Regions from separate parts of the Terrihabitans aquatilis genome, predicted to be linked through region 2. Evidence: riboswitches for the same ligand, from Rfam matches in the RefSeq annotation. Region 2 holds a riboswitch; each other region holds the start of a gene.
What was found. A riboswitch is a leader RNA that binds a small molecule or an ion and turns the genes downstream of it on or off. The one in region 2 is predicted to bind thiamine pyrophosphate.
Positions count from the first base shown of each region.

Region 1: it holds a riboswitch for thiamine pyrophosphate, as region 2 does, so the genes downstream of both, thiC (phosphomethylpyrimidine synthase ThiC) here and thiD (bifunctional hydroxymethylpyrimidine kinase/phosphomethylpyrimidine kinase) in region 2, are expected to answer to the same signal.
Region 3: it holds a riboswitch for thiamine pyrophosphate, as region 2 does, so the genes downstream of both, thiO (glycine oxidase ThiO) here and thiD (bifunctional hydroxymethylpyrimidine kinase/phosphomethylpyrimidine kinase) in region 2, are expected to answer to the same signal.

Region 1 is NZ_JBOCUO010000001.1:1,148,584-1,153,018, forward strand. It holds gene ACQ6S1_RS05905 (WD40 repeat domain-containing protein) at 1-20, opposite strand, end outside; gene ACQ6S1_RS05910 (CobW family GTP-binding protein) at 69-1,151, opposite strand; gene ACQ6S1_RS05915 (Bug family tripartite tricarboxylate transporter substrate binding protein) at 1,437-2,405, shown strand; TPP riboswitch at 2,641-2,759, shown strand; gene thiC (phosphomethylpyrimidine synthase ThiC) at 2,836-4,435, shown strand, end outside.
Region 2 is NZ_JBOCUO010000001.1:687,765-692,199, reverse strand. It holds gene ACQ6S1_RS03480 (hypothetical protein) at 1-138, opposite strand, end outside; gene ACQ6S1_RS03475 (hypothetical protein) at 246-464, opposite strand; gene ACQ6S1_RS03470 (DMT family transporter) at 668-1,597, shown strand; TPP riboswitch at 1,635-1,749, shown strand; gene thiD (bifunctional hydroxymethylpyrimidine kinase/phosphomethylpyrimidine kinase) at 1,739-2,566, shown strand; gene ACQ6S1_RS03460 (UDP-2,3-diacylglucosamine diphosphatase) at 2,632-3,450, shown strand; gene ACQ6S1_RS03455 (glycosyltransferase family 4 protein) at 3,474-4,435, shown strand, end outside.
Region 3 is NZ_JBOCUO010000001.1:407,542-411,976, forward strand. It holds gene secF (protein translocase subunit SecF) at 1-907, shown strand, start outside; gene ACQ6S1_RS02090 (Mth938-like domain-containing protein) at 912-1,304, shown strand; gene ACQ6S1_RS02095 (phytoene/squalene synthase family protein) at 1,304-2,152, shown strand; TPP riboswitch at 2,206-2,300, shown strand; gene thiO (glycine oxidase ThiO) at 2,309-3,466, shown strand; gene thiS (sulfur carrier protein ThiS) at 3,470-3,676, shown strand; gene ACQ6S1_RS02110 (thiazole synthase) at 3,681-4,435, shown strand, end outside.

The DNA of each region.
Region 1 (4,435 bases), 460 kb from region 2:
AGGCTATCGGCAGCAGACATAGGGGCCATTTAGCCCCTCGTCGCACGCGATGGAAGAGGGAGAACCCCTCAGGCCGCGCAGGCCTCGAAGCCCTCGCGCAGCCGCTCGGTGTCGAGATCGCGGCCGATGAACACCAGCTTGGACTGCCGCGTCTCGTCGGGCTTCCATTCGCGCTGCAGGTCACCGTCCAGAATCATGTGCACGCCCTGGAAGACGAAGCGGCGCGGCTCGTTCTTGAAGGCAAGGATGCCCTTCCAGCGCAGGAAATTCTGCCCCTCGCGCTGCGCCAGATCCTGCACCCAGGGCAGGAATTTGTCGGGATCGACATCGCCCGGAATGCTGAACGCCACCGATTGCATGTGCTCGTCGTGGTAATGCTTCAGCCCGCCATGCGAATGCCCGTGGTCATGAGCATGGTCGTGTCCGTGGTCATGGTGGTCATGGTCATGCCCGCAGCCGCAATCGGGGCCGTGCTCGTGATGGTCGTGGTGGTGATGATGCCCCTCGTCCTCGAGGAAGGCCGGCTCGATCTCCAGCACGCGCTGCAGGTCGAACGCGCCTCGGTCCAGCACCTCGTTCAGGGGCACGTTGGATTTCACGGTGCGGATCACGCGCGCATAGGGGTTCAGCCCCCGGATGCGGGCTTCCACCTCCTGAAGCCCCGCTTCGTCCACGAGGTCGGTCTTGTTCAGCAGGATCACGTCGGCAAAGGCGATCTGGTTCTTGGCCTCGGGCGCGTCCTTCAACCGGTCCAGCAGCCATTTCGCGTCGGCCACCGTCACCACCGCGTCGAGGCGCGCCTGTTCCTGCACCTCCTGGTCGATGAAGAAGGTCTGCGCCACGGGTGCCGGATCGGCCAGCCCCGTGGTTTCCACGATGATCGCGTCGAACTTGCCGCGCCGCTTCATCAGCCCTTCGATGATGCGGATCAGATCGCCCCGCACCGTGCAGCAGATGCAGCCATTGTTCATCTCGAACACTTCTTCGTCCGCGCCCACAACGAGTTCGTTGTCGATGCCGATCTCGCCGAATTCGTTGACGATGACGGCGTAGCGCTTGCCGTGCTGCTCGGTCAGGATGCGATTCAGCAGCGTGGTCTTGCCCGCGCCCAGATAGCCGGTGAGGACGGTGACGGGGATCTTGTCGGACATCGAAAACTCCGGATGGCGGGGCCGATCGAGGGCTCGCCGGATGTAAATCTGGACGGCGCGGCGGGGCATCGCCAGCGCTGCTTATATTGGCGCGATCCGGAGCGATGAAAGCCCCGTCGGCCATCGGCCAGCCTCTGCCTCCGACCACATCTCGAACGTTATATTATTTGGCCGCTCCGGGGGCAAGCTGCCTAACTCTTTGACTTGCTTAGCCCTCCGGCTTCGGCACAATGCAACCAGAGCGACATAACAAACACAACGTCGCCATTCCGGAGGAAACTGCCCATGCGCCTGCTCGCGCCCGCTCTTGCCTGTCTCACCGCCCTGGCCGCGTACGTCGCACCGGCGGCGGCGCAGGAATTTCCCACCCGTCCCATCACCCTCATCATCCCCTTTGCCGCCGGCGGCTCGACCGACCTCGTCGGCCGTCTCGTCGCCCAGCGCATGGGCGAGGAACTCGGCCAGAGCGTCGTCGTCGACAATCGCGGCGGCGCGGGCGGCAATCTCGGCTCGGCGGCCGTCGCCAAGTCCGATCCGGACGGATACACCATCCTCATGGGCACGGTCGCCACCCATGCCCTCAACCCCTTGATCTACACCAAGATCCCGTACGATCCGGAGAAGGATTTCGCGCCCGTCTCGCTGCTCGTCACAGTGCCGAACGTGATGGCGGTCAGCCCCTCGGTGCCGGCCAACACCGTTCAGGAATTGATCGAGCTTCTGAAGAAGGACCCCGGCAAATACAGCTACGCCTCCTCGGGCAACGGCACGCCGCTGCATCTGTCGGGCGAGCTCTTCAAGGCAATGGCCGGGGTGGATGTCGTCCACGTGCCCTACAAGGGCTCGGGCCCGGCGCTGATCGACGTGCTGGCGGGGCAGATCCCGATCATCTTCGACAATCTCCCCTCCTCCACCGAGCACATCAAGACGGGCAAGCTCAAGGGCCTCGCGGTCACCACCAAGGATCGCGCACCGGTCTTCCCGGACATGCCGGCCATGGCCGAGGCCCTGCCCGGCTACGAGACCTATACGTGGAACGCCCTGTTCGCCCCGGCCGGCACGCCGCCGGAGGTCGTGGCCAGGCTCAATGCCGCCGCCAACAAGGCCATCAGCGACGAGAGAACAAAGGCCCGGCTCGCCGAATTCAGTGCCACGGTCGTGACCTCGACCCCGGAAGAACTGGCCAAGCACGTCAAGACCGAGCTCGCCAAATGGGCGCCCATCGTCAAGCAATCGGGCGCCAAGATCGAGTGACGACCTGGGCGGCGGGTTCCAGCATCCGCCGCCCGCTCGTTCCCCCGTCCACATCGGTGGAGAACGCGACCTTTTTCTGCGCGTCCAGCGCATCGCGCTTCGCGCTCAGCCCCTGGGAAAGCTTCCGCACCGCCCCATGGCACCGTGCGTATCAACGTCCCCCGCAAAGGAGCGGATGCCCATGTCGGGCACCGCCAGTTGACGAACGCTCTAAACTGTCCCACCCTCCGCCTCGCAAAAAACCGAGGGGGGTCCCGACAAGGGGCTGAGATACCGACGGCCGTTCCGGCAGCGCGGTGACCCTTTGAACCTGATCCGGGTCATGCCGGCGAAGGGACGGGTCAACGCCACCATTCCGTGGCGTCTGCGCTGCTCCTCCTCGCTCATTCCGGATCTCCAACAGGCGAGGAGATCCTCTGTGAACAAGCCCATCCTTCCCGCGGATTTTTCGTCCGCCGAAATCACCACCGGCCCGCTGCCCGCCTCGCGCAAGGTCTACATGGAGAGCACGCGTGCGCCCGATCTGCGGGTGCCGGTGCGCGAGATCACGCTGACCGATCCGGCCGAGCCGGCGGTCCGCGTCTACGACACGTCCGGCCCCTACACCGACCCTGCCGTGCAGATCGATCTTGAAAAGGGCCTGCCCCGCACCCGCACGGACTGGGTGCGCCAGCGCGGCGGCATCGCGGCCTATGACGGGCGTCTCATCAAGCCGGAGGACAACGGCAATGTCGGCGAGAGCCACCTCGCCCGCGCCTTCCCGCTCCAGCACCAGCCCCTGCGCGGCGAAGGCGACGCGCCGGTCACGCAGTTCGAATTCGCCCGCGCCGGCATCATCACGAGGGAGATGATCTACGTCGCCGAGCGCGAGAACCTCGGTCGCCAGCAGGCTCTCGAGCGCGCCGATGCGGCCTTGTCGGACGGCGAGAGCTTCGGCGCCGCGTTGCCCGCCCACATCACGCCGGAATTCGTGCGCGACGAGATCGCCCGCGGCCGCGCCATCATCCCCTCCAACATCAACCATCCGGAACTGGAGCCGATGATCATCGGCCGCAATTTCCTGGTGAAGATCAACGCGAACATCGGCAATTCCGCCGTCTCCTCCTCGGTGGCCGAGGAAGTGGAGAAGCTCGTCTGGGCCATCCGCTGGGGCGCGGACACGGTGATGGATCTCTCCACCGGCCGCAACATCCACAACACGCGCGACTGGATCATCCGCAATTCGCCGGTGCCGATCGGCACGGTGCCGATCTACCAGGCGCTGGAAAAGGTCGGCGGCGATCCGGTCAAGCTCGATTGGGAGGTCTACAAGGACACCCTCATCGAGCAGTGCGAACAGGGCGTCGATTACTTCACCATCCACGCCGGCGTGCGCCTGCCCTACGTGCCGCTGACGGCCAGCCGCATGACGGGCATCGTCTCGCGCGGCGGCTCCATCATGGCCAAATGGTGCCTCGCCCATCACCACGAGAGCTTCCTGTATGAGCGCTTCGACGAGATCTGCGATCTCATGCGCAAATACGACGTCTCGTTCTCGCTGGGCGATGGCCTGCGCCCCGGCTCCATTTACGACGCCAACGACCGCGCCCAGTTCGCGGAGCTGGAGACGCTCGGCGAGCTCACGCAGATCGCGTGGCAGAAGGGCTGCCAGGTCATGATCGAGGGCCCCGGCCACGTGCCGATGCACAAGATCAAGATCAACATGGACAAGCAGCTGAAGGAATGCGGCGAAGCCCCGTTCTACACGCTCGGTCCGCTCACCACCGACATCGCACCGGGCTACGATCACATCACGTCTGGCATCGGCGCGGCCATGATCGGCTGGTTCGGCTGCGCCATGCTCTGCTACGTCACGCCGAAGGAGCATCTCGGCCTGCCCAACAAGGCCGACGTGAAGACAGGCGTCATCACCTACAAGATCGCCGCCCACGCCGCCGATCTCGCCAAGGGCCACCCCGCCGCGCAGCTCCGCGACGACGCCTTGTCGAAGGCCCGGTTCGATTTCCGCTGGGAAGACCAGTTCAACATCG
Region 2 (4,435 bases):
GCTTTTCAGGAAGGTGCGGGCATATTGCTCCACCTTCTTGGCATGGGACATGTCCGGCTCGGCTTCCTGCGCCAGCGCGAGGCTGGGAGCGAGGACGAGCGCAAGCGTCGCCAGAGAGGCGAATGCGTACGTTTTCATGGTGTTTCCCCTACGTGAAGAGCTCTTGATGGCTCTTGCGAGAGGAAGGCTAGCACAGTGCTTCCGGCCTGCAAGCGGGAGTTGGTATATTGTGCATTTGCACGCCGTCAGGCGGCGTAGTCGAGTTCCTGAAGGGTGTGGCGCGGCTTCATGCCCAGCATCTTGCGGGCGGCGCGACGGGCCTCGTCGGGCGTGTCGAACAGCTTGCCGTCGAGTTCGAACGTCTCGGGCAAAGCGGCATGAAAACGGTAAGTCCCGCACACGGGATCGCGGGCGACGAGACCGAGAGCCCGGTCATCGATCTCGATCATATAGACGTCCGACATGAGCGGCCTTGAACCTCCGATACGCGAAACTTGGACGGGAACAGCGCTGGCAAACGCCAATGCCGTCAAAATGTTCCTCGGAATCGCATCATGCGATCTGCTGGGGTGTGTTTGCCGATTTTGCATGTCGTTCGAATGACCGAACGGGTTAGAAGGGGCGCCTGCCCAATGTGCGACTCGCACGCGCTCCCTGTTCGTGGACCATGCTCAAGGGAATTACCTACAAGATCGCGGCCGCCTTCTGCTTCACGCTGATGGCCGCCCTGGTCCGCTGGGTCGGCCATGCCGTGCCACCCGGCGAAATCGTCTTCGCCCGCAGCGCGTTCGCGCTGGTGCCCATCCTGCTCTGGCTCGCCTGGGTGGGCGAGATTCCGCGCGCCTTCCGCACGCCGCGCCCGTTCGGCCATTTCGTACGCGCCAGCATCGGGGTGACGTCAATGTTCTGCATGTTCAACGGCCTGGCGCGTCTTCCGCTGCCGGATTCGACCATGCTGTCCTATGCGGTGCCGATCTTCACCACCATCCTCGCCGCCATCGTGCTGCATGAGCCGTTGCGTGCGGTGCGCGTGCTCTCGGTTCTCGTGGGTCTGGCCGGCGTCGCCGTCATGCTGTGGCCGCACATAGGAGGCGGCAAGCTTGCGGAGATCGTGTCCGGGACGGGCGGCGAGGCCTCGATCGGCGCCATGTTCGCGCTGGTGGGTGCCTTCCTCACCTCGTGCGCGATGATCCAGGTGCGTCGCCTCGTCCAGACAGAGAGCACGGGGACGGTGGTGTTCTATTTCACCATCTTCTCGACGTTCTTCGCGCTGATGACGATCCCGTTCGGCTGGGTCGTTCCCGAGCCGCGCCACGCGATCGCGCTCGTTACTGCGGGCCTGATCGGCGGGGTGGGGCAGATCCTCCTCACCCAGTGCTACCGTTTCGCGGAAGCGTCCGTCATCGCGCCGTTCGAATACACCACGCTCATCTGGGCGCTCGTCATCGGTTGGTTCGCGTTCGGCGACCGGCCTGACATCTTCGCGGGCGTCGGCGGCGTCATCGTCATCGCCTCCGGCATCATCGTCATCCTTTACGAGCGACATCTCGGCATCCAGCGCGCCCGCGCCCGTCAGGCCGATCCGCCGCCGGTGTGAGGCGCTTGCGCGGCCCCTCGGCGACGTCTATGTGACATCGATCTGCTTGGGGTGCGCACGCCGGTGCGCTGAGAGGCAAGGGGCCTTGCGGCCAGCCAACCCACGAACCTGATCCGGGTCATGCCGGCGGAGGAAAGCGGGATGGTCGACACATCTCCTGACATATCGATTGCGCTCACCATTGCCGGAACCGATCCCACGGGCGGGGCGGGCGTTCAGGCCGATCTGAAGACGTTCGCAGCCTTCGGCGTCTATGGTGCGTCGGTCATCACGGCGCTCGTCGCCCAGAACACCCAGGGCGTGCGCGCCATCCATGATGTGCCGCGCACCTTCATCGCCGAGCAGATCGCCTCCGTCTTCGACGACCTCGAGGTGAAGGCCGTAAAGATCGGCATGCTCTCGCAGCCCTCCGTCATCGAGACGGTGGCGGCATCGCTCGACGGTTACGATGCGACCGCAAACCTCGTCGTCGATCCTGTGATGGTGGCTGCCAGCGGCGATCGTCTGTTGGTGCCTGAAGCGGTGGAGGCCTTGCGCTCGGTTCTGCTGCCGAAGGCGCTCGTCATCACGCCCAACATGCCCGAAGCGGCGGCCCTTCTCGATGAACCCGCGGCCGAGGACGAGGCCGGCATGGTCCGCCAGGCCGAGAAATTGATGCGGCTCGGCTGCCGCGCGGTGTTGCTCAAGGGCGGCCACGGCCATGGCCCCGACAGCGTCGACATCCTGCTCGACGCAACCGGCCTCGAACGCTACGCCGCGCCGCGCTTCGCCACCAAAAACACACATGGCACGGGTTGCACACTCTCGTCCGCCATTGCGGCCGGCCTCGCCAATGGTCAGACCCTCCGCGAGGCGGTTCAGGGCGCGAAGGCCTTCATCTCGGGTGCCATCGCGGCCTCCGATACGCTGAAGGTCGGCAAGGGCCACGGGCCTGTGCATCATTTCCACAACATGTGGACGCCCCGCTAAGCCAAATCGGGGCCATGGCGTTCGCTGTCATTGGGGTGTGACACGGTAGTGGTTCTGCTGTGTCCATGACATCGACTCGCCCTCAGCCGCGCCGGTTTCGAACGCTCTTCATCTCCGACGTTCACCTCGGAACGAAGGGTTGTCAGGCCGAGCTTCTCCTCGATTTCATGCGCTACCACGACGCCGACACGATCTACCTCGTGGGCGACATCGTGGACGGCTGGCGGCTGAAACAGAGCTGGTATTGGCCACAGGCCCACAACGACGTGGTGCAGAAGCTGCTGCGCAAGGGGCGTCACGGCGCCCGGCTCGTCTACATTCCGGGCAATCACGACGAGTTCCTGCGCAATTATTACGGCTCGCATTTCGGCGGCATCGAAGTCGCCGAGACAGCCATCCACGAGGCGGCGGACGGCAAGAAATATCTCGTCATCCACGGCGACATGTTCGACATGGTGGTGCGCCACGCCCGCTGGCTCGCGCTTCTGGGCGATTGGGCCTATGTCACCGCGCTCGGCATCAACACCTACATCAACATCGTCCGCCGCCGCCTCGGGCTCACCTATTGGTCGCTCTCGGCCTGGGCCAAGCTCAAGGTCAAGAACGCGGTGAATTACATCTCCGAATTCGAGGATGCGCTATCGGGAGAGGCCGCGCGGGTCGGCGCGCAAGGCGTCATCTGCGGCCATATCCACCACGCGGCCATGCGCGATATCGGCGGCATCACCTACCTCAACACCGGCGATTGGGTGGAAAGCTGCACCGCGCTCGCTGAGAGCGACGACGGCTCGTTCGAGATCATCAAGTGGAATCGTTCCTTGCGCCTCATCCAGGACGATGCGATGAGGGAGGCACCCGTCCCGGTCAGCCTGGACGCGGCCTGAGGGAACAACAGCCACACCGAGCGATGCGAATCCTGATCGTCACAGACGCCTGGCATCCACAGGTGAACGGCGTTGTGCGCACACTGGACCGTGTCGCGTCGGAGGTCCGGCGTATGGGCCACGAGGTCCAGGTTCTTACGCCCAACGAGTTCCGCACCGTTCCGCTGCCGAGCTATCCCGAGATCCGGTTGGCCATCACGCCGCCCGGCGCGGTGGCCCGTCATGTCTCCCTGTTCGCGCCAGATCATCTCCACATCGCGACCGAGGGCCCGCTGGGCCAGGCGGCACGCCGCGCCTGCCTCAATCGTGGGTGGAGCTTCACCACCAGCTACCACACCCGTTTCCCGGAATATCTGCGCGCACGGCTGCCGGTGCCGGAGCGCTGGAGTTACGCCTTCCTGCGCCGCTTCCACAATGCCGGGCGCGGTACGCTCGTCGCCACGGCCTCGCTGAGGGCCGAGCTTGCCGAGCGCGGGTTCACCAAGCTCCGGCCCTGGACGCGGGGCGTCGATTCGGAACTGTTCCGTCCACGCGAATCGAGCGTGCTCGATCTCCCGCGGCCGATCTTCCTGTCGGTCGGGCGCGTCGCGGTGGAAAAGAACATCGAGGCGTTTCTGTCGCTCGATCTGCCGGGCACCAAGGTCGTGGTGGGCGAGGGGCCGGCTCTGGCCTCACTTCAAGCCCAGTTCCCGGATGCGGTGTTTCTCGGCAAGCATACGGGCGAGGATCTGGCGCGGCTCTATGCTTCCGCCGATGTGTTCGTCTTTCCAAGCCTCACCGACACGTTCGGCATCGTTGTGCTGGAGGCGCTGGCCAGCGGCCTGCCGGTCGCGGCCTATCCCGTCACCGGCCCTCTCGATGTGGTGGGCGGCACAGGGGCGGGGGTCCTCGATAAGGATCTTCGAAAGGCCGCTTTGGCGGCGCTCGATATCCCGCGTGAAAAAGCTCGCGAACTCGCGCTCAAGCATTCCTGGGAGGAATGCGC
Region 3 (4,435 bases), 280 kb from region 2:
TCAGTTCGATTTCATGAGATGGCGGCGGATCAGTTTTCCGCTGTCCGCCGTGATGTCGATCGCGATCATCGCTCTGTTCTATGTTCACGGTCTGAATTTCGGCATCGATTTTCGTGGCGGTACGCTGTTCGAGCTTCAGGCGAAATCCGGCGAGGCACACGCGTCCGAGGTACGTGAGAAAGCCAATGCGCTGGGCTTTGGCGAAGTCGAGGTCCAGGAATTTGGAGGAGAGGGGGGCCTGTCTCTTCGCTTCCCGATCCAGGACGGAGGTGAGGATGCTCAGAGCAACGTCGTCCAGGAAGCACGCAATGCCTTCCAGGACGCCTACGAGTTTCGCCGCGTAGAGGCGGTGGGTCCCCGTGTTTCAGGCGAACTCGTTCAGGCCGGAACAGTGGGTGTCGTCCTGTCCGTGGTCGCAGTCCTGGTTTACCTGTGGTTTCGCTTCGAGCGAAACCTTGCTCTCGGTGCGATCATCGGAACGTTGCACGATATTGTGCTGACCGTCGGATTTTTTGTCGTCACCGAGATCGAGTTCAATATGACTTCGATCGCTGCAATTCTGACGATCGTCGGATACTCGCTCAACGAAACAGTGGTCGTGTTCGATCGAACGCGTGAATTGCTGCGCCGTTACAAGACGATGCCTGACAGTGAACTGCTGAACCTGTCTATCAATTCGACCATGTCGAGAACGGTGATGACAGGTACGACGACGTTCCTGTCGCTTCTGGCGCTTGTCATGTTTGGCGGAGATGCGATCCAGGGCTTTGCACAGGTGATGCTGGTTGGTGTGGTTATCTGCACCTATTCGGCGATCTTTATCTCGTCGCCTTCACTGATGTATCTCGGGCTGCGGCAAACAGAGGCTCCGGCCGCAAAAGCTGCGCCCGTGCCCGCCAAATCGTGAACGGATGACATCGCACCTGGAAAGAGGGCATTTCCCATCACTCGCGCCACTCGATGCCTATGGCAATGGCGGCTTTCGGTTCGCGGAGATGTCTCACCGCGGATCGATTCTTTGTCTCCCAAGCGGCATATGGGCGTGGCCGCCGCTTGATGCGTCCACCCTCGTGCCCGACGACTTTGCGAGGGTCGTAAACGAGGCTGACGGCATCGAGATCTTTCTGATCGGCACGGGACCGAGCCATGTGCCTCTCCCGCGCGACGTCCGAGATCATTTGCGTGATATCGGCATTCGCGTCGATGTCATGCCGACAGGTCCTGCTGCACGGACCTATAATGTCTTGATGAGCGATCAGAGGAAAGTCTCCGCCGCGTTGATCGCGGTGGAAGAAGCGCAGTGATGGACCAGACGGCGTTCTGCCAGTCCCTGGTGAGGGAGTCGGATCCCGATCGGTTTTTTGCAACTCTGTTCGCCCCGGAGGCGAAAAGGCCGGCGCTTTTCGCGCTCTATGCCTTCAATGCTGAGGTCTCGCGGGTTCGCGATGTGATCAGCGAACCCGTTCCTGGCGAAATTCGCCTGACTTGGTGGCGCGAGGTCATAGAGGGAGCGCGCGAGGTCGAAGCTGCCTCGCATCCTGTGGCGAACTCACTTCTTGCTGCCATCGGCACCTATCGGCTTCCTAGAGAAGCCCTCGTCCGCCTCATCGAAGCGCGCGTTTTCGACGTTTATAACGATCCGATGCCCACAATCGTCGACTTGGAGGGTTACGCCGGAGATACATCATCGGCACTCTTCCAGCTGGCCTCCATCATATTGGCGGATGGTCAGGATTCCGGCGCGGCAGACGCCGCCGGGCACGCGGGGGTCGCCTATTCCATCGTCGGATTGTTGCGAAGCCTTCCGCTCCATGCGTCGCGACAGCAGCTTTTCTTGCCCGCCGATGTGATGGCTCGCCACGGTGTCGACCGAAATCTGATTTTTGCTCGTAAGACCGACGATTCTATTCGGGCTGCCTTCTCGGAAATGTGCGCCCTCGCTCACAATCATCTCCAGTCAGCCAAGGAGGCTTTGAGTGACGTCGCAAAACCTGTGCTTCCGGCCTATCTGCCGGGCTCGTTGATCGAGCTCTACGCCAGACAGATGGAGCGGGCAGGTTATGACCCCCTGAAAGGCATCAGCGAGGTTTCGCAATGGCGAAAGCAAATTCGATTGTGGCAATCGGCTCGCACCGGGCAGCCACTCGGATAGGCCTCTCCGGATATCGTCGGAACTTGCAAGCCTGCGGCTGCGGGATTATTTCGTGCTCACGCCTGGGGTGCCGCCAACGCGGCTGAGATTAAACCCGACGAACCTGATCTGGGTCATGCCAGCGAAGGGAGCGCGAATATGAACATTGTAATCGATATGAACGAAGCAAGAGCCGCGAGTCGGTTCGACGTCGCGATCGTTGGCGGCGGTATCATCGGCTTGGCCATCGGCCGCGATCTTTTGAAGCGTGGTCTCTCAGTAGCCGTTTTCGAAAAGGAGCGTGTCGGATCAGGCGCGACGCGTGCCGCGACGGGCATGCTGGCCGCAACCGCGGAAGTGGAGCCCGGCGAGGACGACCTCCTGCCGCTGACGCTGGCCAGTCAGCAATTGTGGCCCCAGTTCGCAGCAGAGCTTGAAGCCGAGACCGAGATTTCGGTGGACTACAAGTCCGAAGGCACGATGGTCGTGGCGTTGTCACGCGATGAGGTCGAACGCCTGCGGTTTCGTCATCAATTGCAGACACGCCTTGGTTTGAGCACCGAATGGCTGTCTGGCAGCGCGGCTCGTGAACGCGAGCCCGGTCTGAGACCAAATGTTTCCGGTGCTATCTTCTGTGCGCAGGACCATCAGGTGGACGCTCGCCGTGTCTCCGCAGCGCTCGAAAAAGCATTCGTGAACGCGGGTGGTGTCCTGTTCGAGAATGCTCCGGTGATTTCGCTGCAGCGAAACGGACGCAAGGTTACGGGCGTCGCGACAGATCAAGGCGAGCATGCGGCGTCGACCGTGGTTCTCGCTGCGGGTGCCTGGTCCCCCCAATTGGTGCCTGACCTGCACCTTCATGTCCGACCCTTGCGAGGCCAGTCTCTCTCCTTGCGCATGGATCCGCGCGTTCCCGCTCTGAGCCATATTGTCTGGACTGAGCAAATCCATATGGCCCCAAAAGGAGATGGCCGTCTTATTGTCGGTGCGACGGTCGAGGAACGTGGTTTCGACACCAGCAATACGGCCGGCGGTGTGTTTGCGCTTTTGGAAGCAGCTCGCCAGGCACTGCCGTCAATCGAGGAACTCGCAATCGACGAGATCTGGACGGGATTTCGGCCAACATCTCTCGACGACGCGCCAATTTTAGGCGAGGTCGGTGTCGATGGTCTTGTTGTAGCAACGGGCCATCATCGGAACGGGATTCTGCTTGCGCCCATCACCGCTCGTGCACTGGCTGATCTCGTAACCGAGGGCCGAATGACCGGTCCCGAAAAAGGCTTCACTTTTGCGCGGTTCATGCGCGATGGCATCCAAAACACGGGAGAGGCGTGATCGATGGAACTCATGATCAACGGTCAGCCGCGTGAATGCGATGCCCGCAATGTCGATGAACTTCTTAAAGCCGAGTTGGAAGACGGTCATACACGGCGTGGAATAGCAGTGGCTGTGAACGGCAGGATGGTGCCGAGATCCGAATGGCCACGCAAGGTTTTCTCCAAAGGCGACAGCGTGGAAATCGTTCACGCGCTGCCAGGAGGTTGAGACGATGAACACAGAGCTTTTCAACGATCCCTTCGAGGTTGCCGGAGAGACCTTCCGCTCGCGCCTCTGGCTTGGCACGGCTGGATACCCGAACCAGAAAATCCTGCTCGACAGCGTGGAAGCCAGCCGATGCGAAATGGTGACCATGTCGATCCGCCGAGTGTCCCTGGCCGGCCAAAACTTCGACACGGTGAAGCTGCTGTCGAACTACAAATTTTTGCCCAATACCGCCGGCTGCGAGACCGCCCGCGACGCGATCCTGACGGCCGAGCTTGCGCGTGAAGCCTTGGGCACCAACTGGATCAAGCTTGAGATCATCGGCGATCGCGAGACGCTGTATCCGGATGTCCAGGAATTGATGAAAGCAACCGAAGAGCTCGTCTCGCAGGGCTTCGTCGTGCTTCCTTATTGCAACGATGACCCCGTGATATGTCAGCGTCTGGCGGATGCTGGCGCTTCGGCGGTGATGCCCATGGGGTCCTTGATCGGATCAGGCATGGGAGTGGCCAATCCGGCGAATATCGAGCTGATCTGTCGGCGGTCGCCGGTTCCGGTCGTCGTTGACGCGGGAATTGGCACGGCATCCGACGCGGTCATCGCGATGGAGCTCGGTGCGGCGGCCGTGCTTCTTAACACCGCCGTGTCCAAAGCCGCGGATCCCGTGAGAATGGCCGCAGCCATGGGCCGCGCGGTCGATGCCGGCCGGCTGGCCTACCTCGCAGGACGTATTCCTCGCCGAAACCGCGCAGAACCATCCAG